One region of the Streptomyces sp. NPDC048424 genome, then DNA from elsewhere that is predicted to be linked to it. Evidence: predicted binding sites of a transcription regulator. Region 1 holds the regulator's gene; each other region holds the start of a gene.
The links. The regulator HrcA, encoded in region 1, represses chaperone genes, less so after heat shock. The targets are predictions, from matches to a motif close to TTNGCACTCNGNNNNNCNGAGTGCNAA.
Positions count from the first base shown of each region.

Region 2: the regulator HrcA is predicted to act here: its motif matches at 1,500-1,526, upstream of groES (co-chaperone GroES).
Region 3: the regulator HrcA is predicted to act here: its motif matches at 2,081-2,107, upstream of groL (chaperonin GroEL).

Region 1 covers NZ_JBEZKE010000004.1:77,067-80,338, forward strand. The annotation lists gene dnaJ (molecular chaperone DnaJ) at 1-917, opposite strand, end outside; gene hrcA (heat-inducible transcriptional repressor HrcA) at 918-1,934, opposite strand; gene AB0D29_RS07220 (MBL fold metallo-hydrolase) at 2,081-2,806, shown strand; gene AB0D29_RS07225 (DUF3097 domain-containing protein) at 2,835-3,272, shown strand, end outside.
Region 2 covers NZ_JBEZKE010000002.1:273,441-276,712, reverse strand. The annotation lists gene groL (chaperonin GroEL) at 1-935, opposite strand, end outside; gene groES (co-chaperone GroES) at 1,048-1,356, opposite strand; gene AB0D29_RS03880 (response regulator transcription factor) at 2,065-2,748, shown strand; gene AB0D29_RS03875 (HAMP domain-containing sensor histidine kinase) at 2,741-3,272, shown strand, end outside.
Region 3 covers NZ_JBEZKE010000038.1:23,377-26,648, forward strand. The annotation lists gene AB0D29_RS34005 (hypothetical protein) at 1-131, opposite strand, end outside; gene groL (chaperonin GroEL) at 291-1,913, opposite strand; gene AB0D29_RS34015 (cold-shock protein) at 2,266-2,472, opposite strand; gene AB0D29_RS34020 (MoaD/ThiS family protein) at 2,887-3,165, opposite strand; gene thrC (threonine synthase) at 3,198-3,272, opposite strand, start outside.

The DNA of each region.
Region 1 (3,272 bases):
ATCGCCTGCCCGGAGCCGGTGCCGGGCCGGATGTCGATCTCCTCCAGCCCGTCCAGCGTCTCCAGCGGGCATTTCGTGCCCAGTGCGGCCGCCGTCATCGGGATCGTCACCGTGCAGTGCAGGTCGTCCCCGCGCCGCTGGAAGGTCGGGTGCGCCAGCTCGTGGATCTCCACGTACAGGTCGCCTGCGGGGCCGCCGCCGGGGCCGACCTCGCCCTCGCCCGCGAGCTGGATCCGGGTGCCGTTCTCGACACCGGCCGGGATCTTGACCGTGAGGCTGCGGCGGGAGCGGACCCGTCCGTCGCCCGCGCACTCGGGGCACGGGGTCGGGACCACGGTGCCGAAGCCCTGGCACTGCGGGCAGGGGCGCGAGGTCATGACCTGGCCCAGGAAGGACCGGGTGACCTGCGAGACCTCACCGCGGCCGCGGCACATGTCACACGTCTGCGCGGAGGTGCCGGGAGCGGCGCCCTCACCGGAGCAGGTGGTGCAGACGACGGCCGTGTCGACCTGGATGTCCTTGGTCGTCCCGAAGGCCGCCTCGTCCAGCTCCAGGTCCAGACGGATCATGGCGTCCTGGCCGCGGCGGGTCCGCGAGCGCGGGCCGCGCTGCTGACTCTGGCCGAAGAAGGCGTCCATGATGTCGGAGAAGTTGCCGAAGCCACCGGCCCCGAAGCCGCCCGCGCCGCCGCCGCCCGAGGAGGACAGCGGGTCGCCGCCGAGGTCGTAGACCTGCTTCTTCTGCGGGTCCGAGAGGACCTCGTAGGCGGCGTTGATCTCCTTGAAACGCTCTTGCGTCTTGGGATCGGGGTTCACGTCCGGGTGCAGCTCGCGCGCGAGCCGCCGGAAGGCCTTCTTGATCTCGTCCTGCGATGCGTCGCGGCGCACGCCGAGAACGGCGTAGTAGTCCGTGGCCACTTACGACTCCGCCAGGATCTGTCCGACGTAACGTGCCACTGCGCGTACCGCTCCCATCGTTCCGGGGTAGTCCATGCGGGTCGGTCCGACCACGCCGAGTTTGGCGACTGCTTCGCCGCCCGAACCGTAACCGACGGAGACGACGGACGTGGAGTTCAGTCCCTCGTAGGCATTCTCATGCCCGATCCGTACGGCCATTCCCGACTCGTTGGCCTCGCCGAGCAGCTTGAGGAGCACGACCTGCTCCTCCAGCGCCTCGAGCACCGGCCTGATCGTCAGGGGAAAATCGTGTCCGAAGCGGGTGAGATTGGCGGTACCGCCGATCATCAGCCGTTCCTCGGCTTCCTCGACCAGGGTTTCGAGGAGTGTCGTGAGCACGGTGGAGACCGTGCCGCGGTCATCGGCCTCGAAGGATTCGGGGAGGTCCTGGACGAGCGGGGGCACGTCGGTGAAGCGCCGTCCGACGACCCGGCTGTTGAGCCGGGCCCGCAGGTCGGCGAGCGGTGCCTCGCCGAAGGGGGCGGGGCAGTCGATGAGCCGCTGCTCGACCCGTCCGGTGTCCGTGATCAGTACGAGCATCAGGCGCGCGGGAGCGAGCGAGAGCAGCTCCACGTGCCGGACGGTCGACCGGGTCAGGCTCGGGTACTGCACGACCGCGACCTGCCGGGTGAGCTGCGCGAGCAGCCGCACCGTGCGGCCGACGACGTCGTCGAGGTCGACGGCGCCGTCGAGGAAGTTCTGGATGGCCCGGCGCTCGGGCGTCGACAGCGGTTTGACCCCCGCGAGCTTGTCGACGAAGAGCCGGTAGCCCTTGTCGGTGGGGATCCGGCCGGCGCTGGTGTGGGGCTGGGCGATGTAGCCCTCGTCCTCCAGCACGGCCATGTCGTTGCGCACGGTCGCGGGCGAGACGCCGAGCCGGTGCCGCTCGGTGAGCGCCTTGGAGCCGACCGGCTCCTCCGTCCCGACGTAGTCCTGGACGATGGCGCGCAGCACTTCGAGTCTGCGTTCGCTGAGCATCGCGCACACCTCCAGCTGTGGTCCGTTGCCGTGTTCTGCCGTGTTCGTTGGCACTCTGTCCGTTCGAGTGCCAGAGATCCCCCGCCCAGTGTACGGCCGGGTAGTAAGACCCTGGCAAGGGAGGCCCGCCAGGGTAGCGTCGCGGCATGGACGTGCGTTGGGAAGAGGAAGGCTGGGAACGGCTGACCGGACGGGCCGGCCGGCGGCGGCTGCCGGTGTGGGACTGCACCGTGGGACTGGTGGTGGGCGAGGAGTCGGTCCTCCTGATCGACCCCGGTTCCTGTCTCCGGGAGGGCGCGCAGGTGCGGGCGGAGGCGGAGCGGCTGACGGGTCGGCGCGTGACCCATATCGCATTCACGCACGGCCATTTCGATCATGTGCTGGGCGTTGCCGCCTTCTCCGGGGCCGAGGTGTTCGGTGCGGTCGGGCTGGACGCGCTGCTGTCGACGGGCCGTGAGGAGCTGCGCGGGGACGCGGTCCGCCACGGCCTGGCGGAGGCGGAGGCGGCCGAGGCGGTGGACCTGCTGGTGGTGCCGAAGCACCTGGTGTCGGGCGAGTGGACGCTGGAACTGGGCGGGCTGCAGGTGCTGCTGGCCAATGTGGGGCCCGGGCACACCCGTCACGACCTGGCCGTCTTCGTGCCGGGCGAGCGCGAGACGGTGTTCTGCGGGGACCTGGTCGAGGAGTCGGGCGAGCCCTTGGCGGGTCCGGACGCGACGCCCCGGCAGTGGCCCGCCGCCCTGGACCGGCTGCTGGCGCTCGGCGGGGACGACGCACTGTACGTGCCGGGTCACGGAGCGGTGGTCACGGCGGACTTCGTGCGTGCGCAACGCGCCACACTGGCAGCCCGTTTCGGCGTGTCGGAGACATGACGCGGGCCGCTCTCCTACTGTCGGCCGGATGCGCGAGTACTCCCCCGACCTGACCCCGCAGTGGAAGCGCCCCCAGGCGGTGCCCGAGGTGGCGGCCGAACCCGATCTGGTGGTCGAGGTGGCGGGTACGGACTTCTGCGGCGCGGTGGTGGCCTGCGAGGCGGGCACGGTGACCCTGGAGGACCGCTTCGGCAAGCGGCGGGTGTTCCCGATGGAGCCGCGGGGCTTCCTGCTGGAGGGCGCGGTCGTCACCCTGGTCCGCCCGCGCCGGGGCCCGTCGGCGCCCTCCCGTACGGCCTCGGGCTCGATCGCCGTTCCGGGAGCCCGGGCCCGGGTGGCGCGGGCCGGGCGCATCTACGTGGAGGGCCGGCACGACGCGGAACTGGTCGAGAAGGTCTGGGGCGACGACCTGCGCATCGAGGGCGTGGTGGTGGAGTACCTGGAGGGCATCGACGACCTGCGGGCC
Region 2 (3,272 bases), on a different contig from region 1:
GCCTGGTCGAGCTTGAGGCCGACCTCCTCGGCGATGACGGTGGCACCGGTGAGGGTGGCCATGTCCTGGAGCATCGCCTTGCGGCGGTCACCGAAGCCGGGGGCCTTGACGGCGACCGCGTTGAAGGTGCCGCGGATCTTGTTGACGACGAGGGTGGAGAGCGCCTCGCCCTCGACGTCCTCGGCGATGATCAGCAGCGGGCGGGAGCCGCCGGCCTGGATGACCTTCTCCAGCAGGGGCAGGAGGTCCTGGATCGAGGAGATCTTGCCCTGGTTGATCAGGATGTACGGGTCGTCGAGGACGGCCTCCATACGCTCCTGGTCGGAGACCATGTACGGGGAGAGGTAGCCCTTGTCGAAGGCCATGCCCTCGGTGAACTCCAGCTCCAGGCCGAAGGTGTTGGACTCCTCGACGGTGATGACACCGTCCTTGCCGACCTTGTCCATCGCCTCGGCGATGAGCTCGCCGACCTGGGTGTCCTGCGCGGAGAGCGCGGCCACGGCGGCGATGTCGGACTTGTCCTCGATCGGGCGGGCGGTCGCGAGGAGCTCCTCGGAGACGGCCTTGACCGCGGCGTCGATGCCCTTCTTCAGGGCGGCCGGGGACGCGCCCGCGGCGACGTTGCGCAGACCCTCGCGGACCAGCGCCTGGGCCAGCACGGTGGCGGTGGTGGTGCCGTCACCCGCGATGTCGTTGGTCTTGGTCGCCACCTCCTTCACGAGCTGCGCGCCCAGGTTCTCGTACGGGTCGTCCAGCTCGACCTCGCGGGCGATGGTGACACCGTCATTGGTGATGGTGGGGGCGCCGAACTTCTTGTCGATGACGACGTTGCGGCCCTTGGGGCCGATCGTCACCTTGACCGTGTCGGCAAGCTTGTTGACGCCGCGCTCGAGGGCGCGACGGGCGTCCTCGTCGAACTTCAGGATCTTCGCCATGGGAGCGGTTCAGCCCTCTCGAAAACTCGGGTTTAACGAACTGCGCCCCTCGCCGCCCGGCAATCAGCGGGGTGACCAGGGGCGCAGCTCAAAGCAGTACTGATGAAGAGAATTACTTCTCGACGATCGCGAGCACGTCGCGAGCCGAGAGGACGAGGTACTCCTCGCCGCTGTACTTCACTTCGGTGCCGCCGTACTTGCTGTAGAGCACGATGTCGCCGACGGTGACGTCCAGCGGGAGACGCTGGCCGTCCTCGAAGCGACCCGGGCCCACCGCGAGGACGACGCCCTCCTGGGGCTTCTCCTTCGCGGTGTCCGGGATGACCAGGCCGGAGGCCGTGGTCTGCTCGGCGTCGAGCGGCTGGACCACAATGCGGTCCTCAAGCGGCTTGATGGCAACCTTGGAGCTGGCGGTCGTCACGATCCGACCTCCCCCTTCGGAGATCCGGGGTTAACTGTCTGAGGTGGCGACCAGGTCGATCCGTCGTCGCGGGTGCCGGATCTGCCTGTCGCTGTGTTGGCACTCACCAGGGGCGAGTGCCAGGTGCGAGACTATTCCGGCGATTAGCACTCGGTCAAGCGGAGTGCCAATTCTGGCCGCCGGGGGTGTCGTTTCTCCCGGGCCCGACGGGTTGCCCTGCGGGCAGCTCGGCAGGATCTCCGTAGGCCCGGCCGTACGCGGGGCCCCTCCGGGGCGTCTCCTCGTCGTCGCGCCTGCGGGCCTGTCACGGCCGCTGAGGGCGGTTGCGCGCTCCTCCTGCGGGGACGCCCCTGCACGCCCCCGCGCCGGCCGTGGGGCGGGGACACGGCGGAGTGTCCCCGCAGGAGGAGCGTGCAACCACCCTCCCCTGTCGCAGCGGTGCCCGCAGGCGCGACGACGAGGAGACATTCCGGCGGGGCACCGCCCCACACCCCCGAGCCGCCCGCAGGGGCCGGGCCGTGGGGCGGGGACACGGCGGAGTGTCCCCGCAGGAGGAGCGTGCAACCACCCTCCCCTGTCGCAGCGGCACCCGCAGGCGCGACGACGAGGAGACATTCCGGCGGGGCACCGCCCCACACCCCCGAGCCGCCCGCAGGGCAACCCGTACCCCCGCCCGGGAGGGAAAGGGGGATATGTGACGCTTGGTCCGTGCGCATCCTCGTGGTCGAAGACGAAGAAGGCCTCGCCGAGTCCCTGCGGCGCGGCCTCTCCGCGGACGGGCACCTGGTCGAGGTCGCGCACGACGGCCACCGCGGTCTGGACCTCGCCCTCGCCGGCGGCCCGTACGACGTCGTCCTGCTCGACCTGATGCTCCCCGGCCTCAGCGGCTACGAGATCTGCGCCCGCATGCGCGCCCACGGCGACACCACCCCGGTCCTGATGCTCACCGCCCGGGACGGCGAGTACGACGAGGCCGAGGGCCTGGACTGCGGCGCGGACGACTACCTCACCAAGCCGTTCTCCTTCGTGGTCCTGGCCGCCCGGATCCGGGCGCTGGCCCGCCGCGCCGGCGGCCCCGACCGCAGCCGCCTCCTCCAGGCCGGCGACCTCGTGCTGGACCCGCTGGGCCGCCGCTGCCGCCGCGGCGGCCGGGACATCGAGCTCACCGCCCGTGAACTCGGCGTGCTCGCCTGCCTGATGGAGCAGCCCGGCCGGGCCGTCGCCAAGCAGGACATCCTCGACGAGGTCTGGGACACCCCGCACGGCATCGACCCGAACATCGTGGAGGTGTACGTCTCCTCGCTGCGCAAGAAGATCGACGCGCCCTTCGGCCGCCGCTCGATCCGCACCGTCCACGGGACCGGCTACCGGATGGCCCCCGACGGTGGCTAGGACCACCGTCCGCGCCCGCACCGCCGCTGCCGCCGCCCTCGCGATGGCCGCCGTCCTCGCCGCCGGCGGGCTGTGGCTGCACGCCCTGCTGCGCGCCAACCTCCTCGAGAACACCACCGGCCGTACCGAGCTCGCCGCCCGCAAGGTCGCCGCCCAGCTCGACAGCCGGACCCTGCCGCCCGGCGGACGGCTGCCCGCGCCCGAGAGCGGGGTGGACCTGGTCCTCGTACGGGACGCGGCCGGCCGGACCGTCGCCACCACCGGCGACCCGAGGCACGGCCCGGACCCCCACGAGCTCGACGGCGCGCCGCGCCCCGGCCCCGGGGAGGACTCCCGCTCGACCGTCCTGCCGCCCGCGCACCCCGGTGCGGAACGGCGCGCGGTCGTCGTCCTCGATGCGCCGGGCGCGCACACCGTGTACGCGATGACCGTGCTCGGCGACGTCGACGACGCCACCCGGGCCGTCGCGATCGGGCTGCTGGCCGGCGCGCCCCCGCTGATCGGCTTCGCGGCGGCCCTGGCCT
Region 3 (3,272 bases), on a different contig from region 1:
GTGCTCAGCTCCGCCCCCACCCGCACCCCTTCGTACCGGCGGGCCGGCAGCCCGCACAGCAGTCGCGCCTTGGCGTACGCCTCGGCGGGATCGGTGGTGCGGTGGACCGGATACGCGACGGAATTCCCCATGGCCGTACGCTCACACGCCCCCACCCACCCCGGCCAGCGGTTTTACCCCCGATCGGCGCCGCCTGCCGGGAACGCCCGAGGGCGGCACCCCCCTGTACGGGGAGTGCCGCCCTCGGTCGAAGAACAGCCGATCAACCAGTGGCCGGAGCCAGGGGTCGATCAGAAGTCCATGTCACCGCCCGGCATGCCGCCCGGGGCGCCGGCGCCGGCCTTCTCGGGCTTGTCGGCGATGACGGCCTCGGTGGTGAGGAACAGCGCGGCGATGGACGCGGCGTTCTGCAGGGCAGAGCGCGTGACCTTCGCCGGGTCGATGATGCCCTCGGCGATCATGTCGACGTACTCGCCGGTCGCGGCGTTCAGGCCGTGACCGATCGGGAGGTTGCGCACCTTCTCGACGACGACGCCACCCTCGAGACCACCGTTGACGGCGATCTGCTTCAGCGGGGCCTCCAGGGCGAGCTTCACGGCGTTGGCGCCGGTCGCCTCGTCACCCTCGAGCTCCAGCTTCTCGAAGACCGCGGAGGCCTGGAGCAGGGCCACGCCACCACCGGCGACGATGCCCTCCTCGACGGCCGCCTTCGCGTTGCGAACGGCGTCCTCGATGCGGTGCTTGCGCTCCTTGAGCTCAACCTCGGTCGCGGCACCGGCCTTGATGACGGCCACGCCGCCGGCCAGCTTCGCGAGGCGCTCCTGGAGCTTCTCGCGGTCGTAGTCCGAGTCGGAGTTCTCGATCTCGGCGCGGATCTGGTTCACGCGACCGGCGACCTGGTCGCTGTCACCGGAGCCGTCGACGATGGTGGTCTCGTCCTTGGTGATGACGACCTTGCGGGCGCGGCCGAGCAGGTCGAGACCGGCGTTCTCCAGCTTGAGGCCGACCTCCTCGGAGATGACCGTGCCGCCCGTGAGGATGGCGATGTCACCGAGCATGGCCTTGCGGCGGTCGCCGAAGCCCGGGGCCTTGACGGCGACGGACTTGAAGGTGCCGCGGATCTTGTTGACGACGAGGGTGGAGAGCGCCTCGCCCTCGACGTCCTCGGCGATGATCAGCAGCGGCTTGCCGGACTGCATGACCTTCTCCAGGAGCGGCAGCAGGTCCTTGACCGAGCCGATCTTGGAGTTGACGATCAGGATGTACGGGTCGTCGAGGGACGACTCCATGCGCTCCATGTCGGTGGCGAAGTACGCCGAGATGTAGCCCTTGTCGAAGCGCATGCCCTCGGTGAGCTCGAGCTCCAGACCGAAGGTCTGCGACTCCTCGACGGTGATGACGCCTTCCTTGCCGACCTTGTCCATGGCCTCGGCGATGAGCTCGCCGATCTGGGTGTCGGCGGCGGAGATGGAGGCCGTGGAAGCGATCTGCTCCTTGGTCTCGACATCCTTCGCCTGGGCGAGCAGGGCGGCGGAGACGGCCTCGACGGCCTTCTCGATACCACGCTTGAGGGCCATCGGGTTGGCGCCGGCGGCAACGTTGCGCAGGCCCTCGCGGACGAGCGCCTGGGCCAGCACGGTGGCGGTGGTCGTACCGTCGCCCGCGACGTCGTCCGTCTTCTTGGCGACTTCCTTGACCAGCTCGGCGCCGATCTTCTCGTACGGGTCCTCGAGCTCGATCTCCTTGGCGATGGAGACACCATCGTTGGTGATCGTGGGGGCGCCCCACTTCTTCTCAAGGACGACGTTGCGACCCTTGGGGCCAAGGGTGACCTTGACGGCGTCGGCGAGCTGGTTCATCCCACGCTCGAGGCCGCGGCGGGCCTCCTCGTCGAACGCAATGATCTTGGCCATCTGAAGTGGTCCTCCCGGACAGCGGTGGATTGCTCCCAGGACCGCGCCCGCGCCCGCGACGGACGGCCTGCGTGCCCGGCGGTTCCTTCCCACCGGACCCTGCGGGCCTCACCGACCCGGTCCTCGTTTCAGTAGCACTCTCACGTGGAGAGTGCTAACGCCAATGATTAGCACTCGACCCCCTCGAGTGCAAGCGGCTTGGGCCAACGCCGGGCGAGTACCGGGCACGGGCCGGGCCCGGGGCGGGCGCACGTACGAGGGGCCCGCATCCCGTGTCCGGGATGTGGGCCCCTCGTAAGGTCGTGCAGGTCTTCGTTGAACACCGTGCGTCGGTGGTCGATCGCTCCGGGACTCAGCCGAGCGCGAGCTTGACCATGTCCGCCTGCGGACCCTTCTGGCCCTGCGAGATCTCGAACTCGACCCGCTGACCCTCTTCAAGGGTGCGGTACCCGTCCATCTGGATGGCGCTGTAGTGGACGAACACATCCGCACCACCGTCGACCGCGATGAAGCCGTAGCCCTTCTCCGCGTTGAACCACTTGACGGTGCCCTGAGCCATGCCTAACTCCCCTATTACTGGCCCTTGCGCGGGAACGCACTTCGCGTTCCCGGGTCAGAACTTGCGTCGGAACGCGTCGACCGAGGCTGAATGTATCTGCGCGAGTGCTGTCTGCAACAGGTCAATCCGACGAGAATTCTGGACACCGGGAAACATTGAAATAGAGTGAAAATTTGCCATACTCCAGGGCAACTCGGGCCTGACATATCTCGCCAATGCCCCATACCGCGCTTGCACATTGACCCGATGTCGACCCTCACGCGACCCGTTCATATGCAGCGGGCAAGTCCGGCGGAGGGGACTTCCCCAACTCTACCGCGCCCAATCAAGCAGAATTGCCCCCTCCGCTTTTAGCGGAGGGGGCAATTTCGGTTTGCGCGTGTCACCTACCCGGCGACAAAGGGGCCGAGAGGATCAGCAACCGCCCGCGACGGCCGGAATGATCGAGACGCCGGCGCCGTCCGGCGTCTTCGCCTCCAGCCCGCCCTCGAAACGCACGTCGTCGTCATTGACGTAGACGTTCACGAAGCGGCGCAGCTTGCCCTGGTCGTCCAGGACGCGCGCGGCGATGCCCGGGTGGCTCGCCTCCAGGGACTGGATGACCTCGGCGAGGGTCGCGCCCTCGGCGGGCACCTCGGCCTGACCGCCGGTGTAGGTGCGCAGGATGGTGGGGATGCGGACGTTGACGCTCATGGCGCTACTGCCTTTCCGGGTACGAGGAGGGATCAGGCCAGGCCGGCGGCGCGGAACGCGTCCAGGCTCGGGCGGATGGTGGCGGTCTGCCCGCTCTCCGCGGCCAC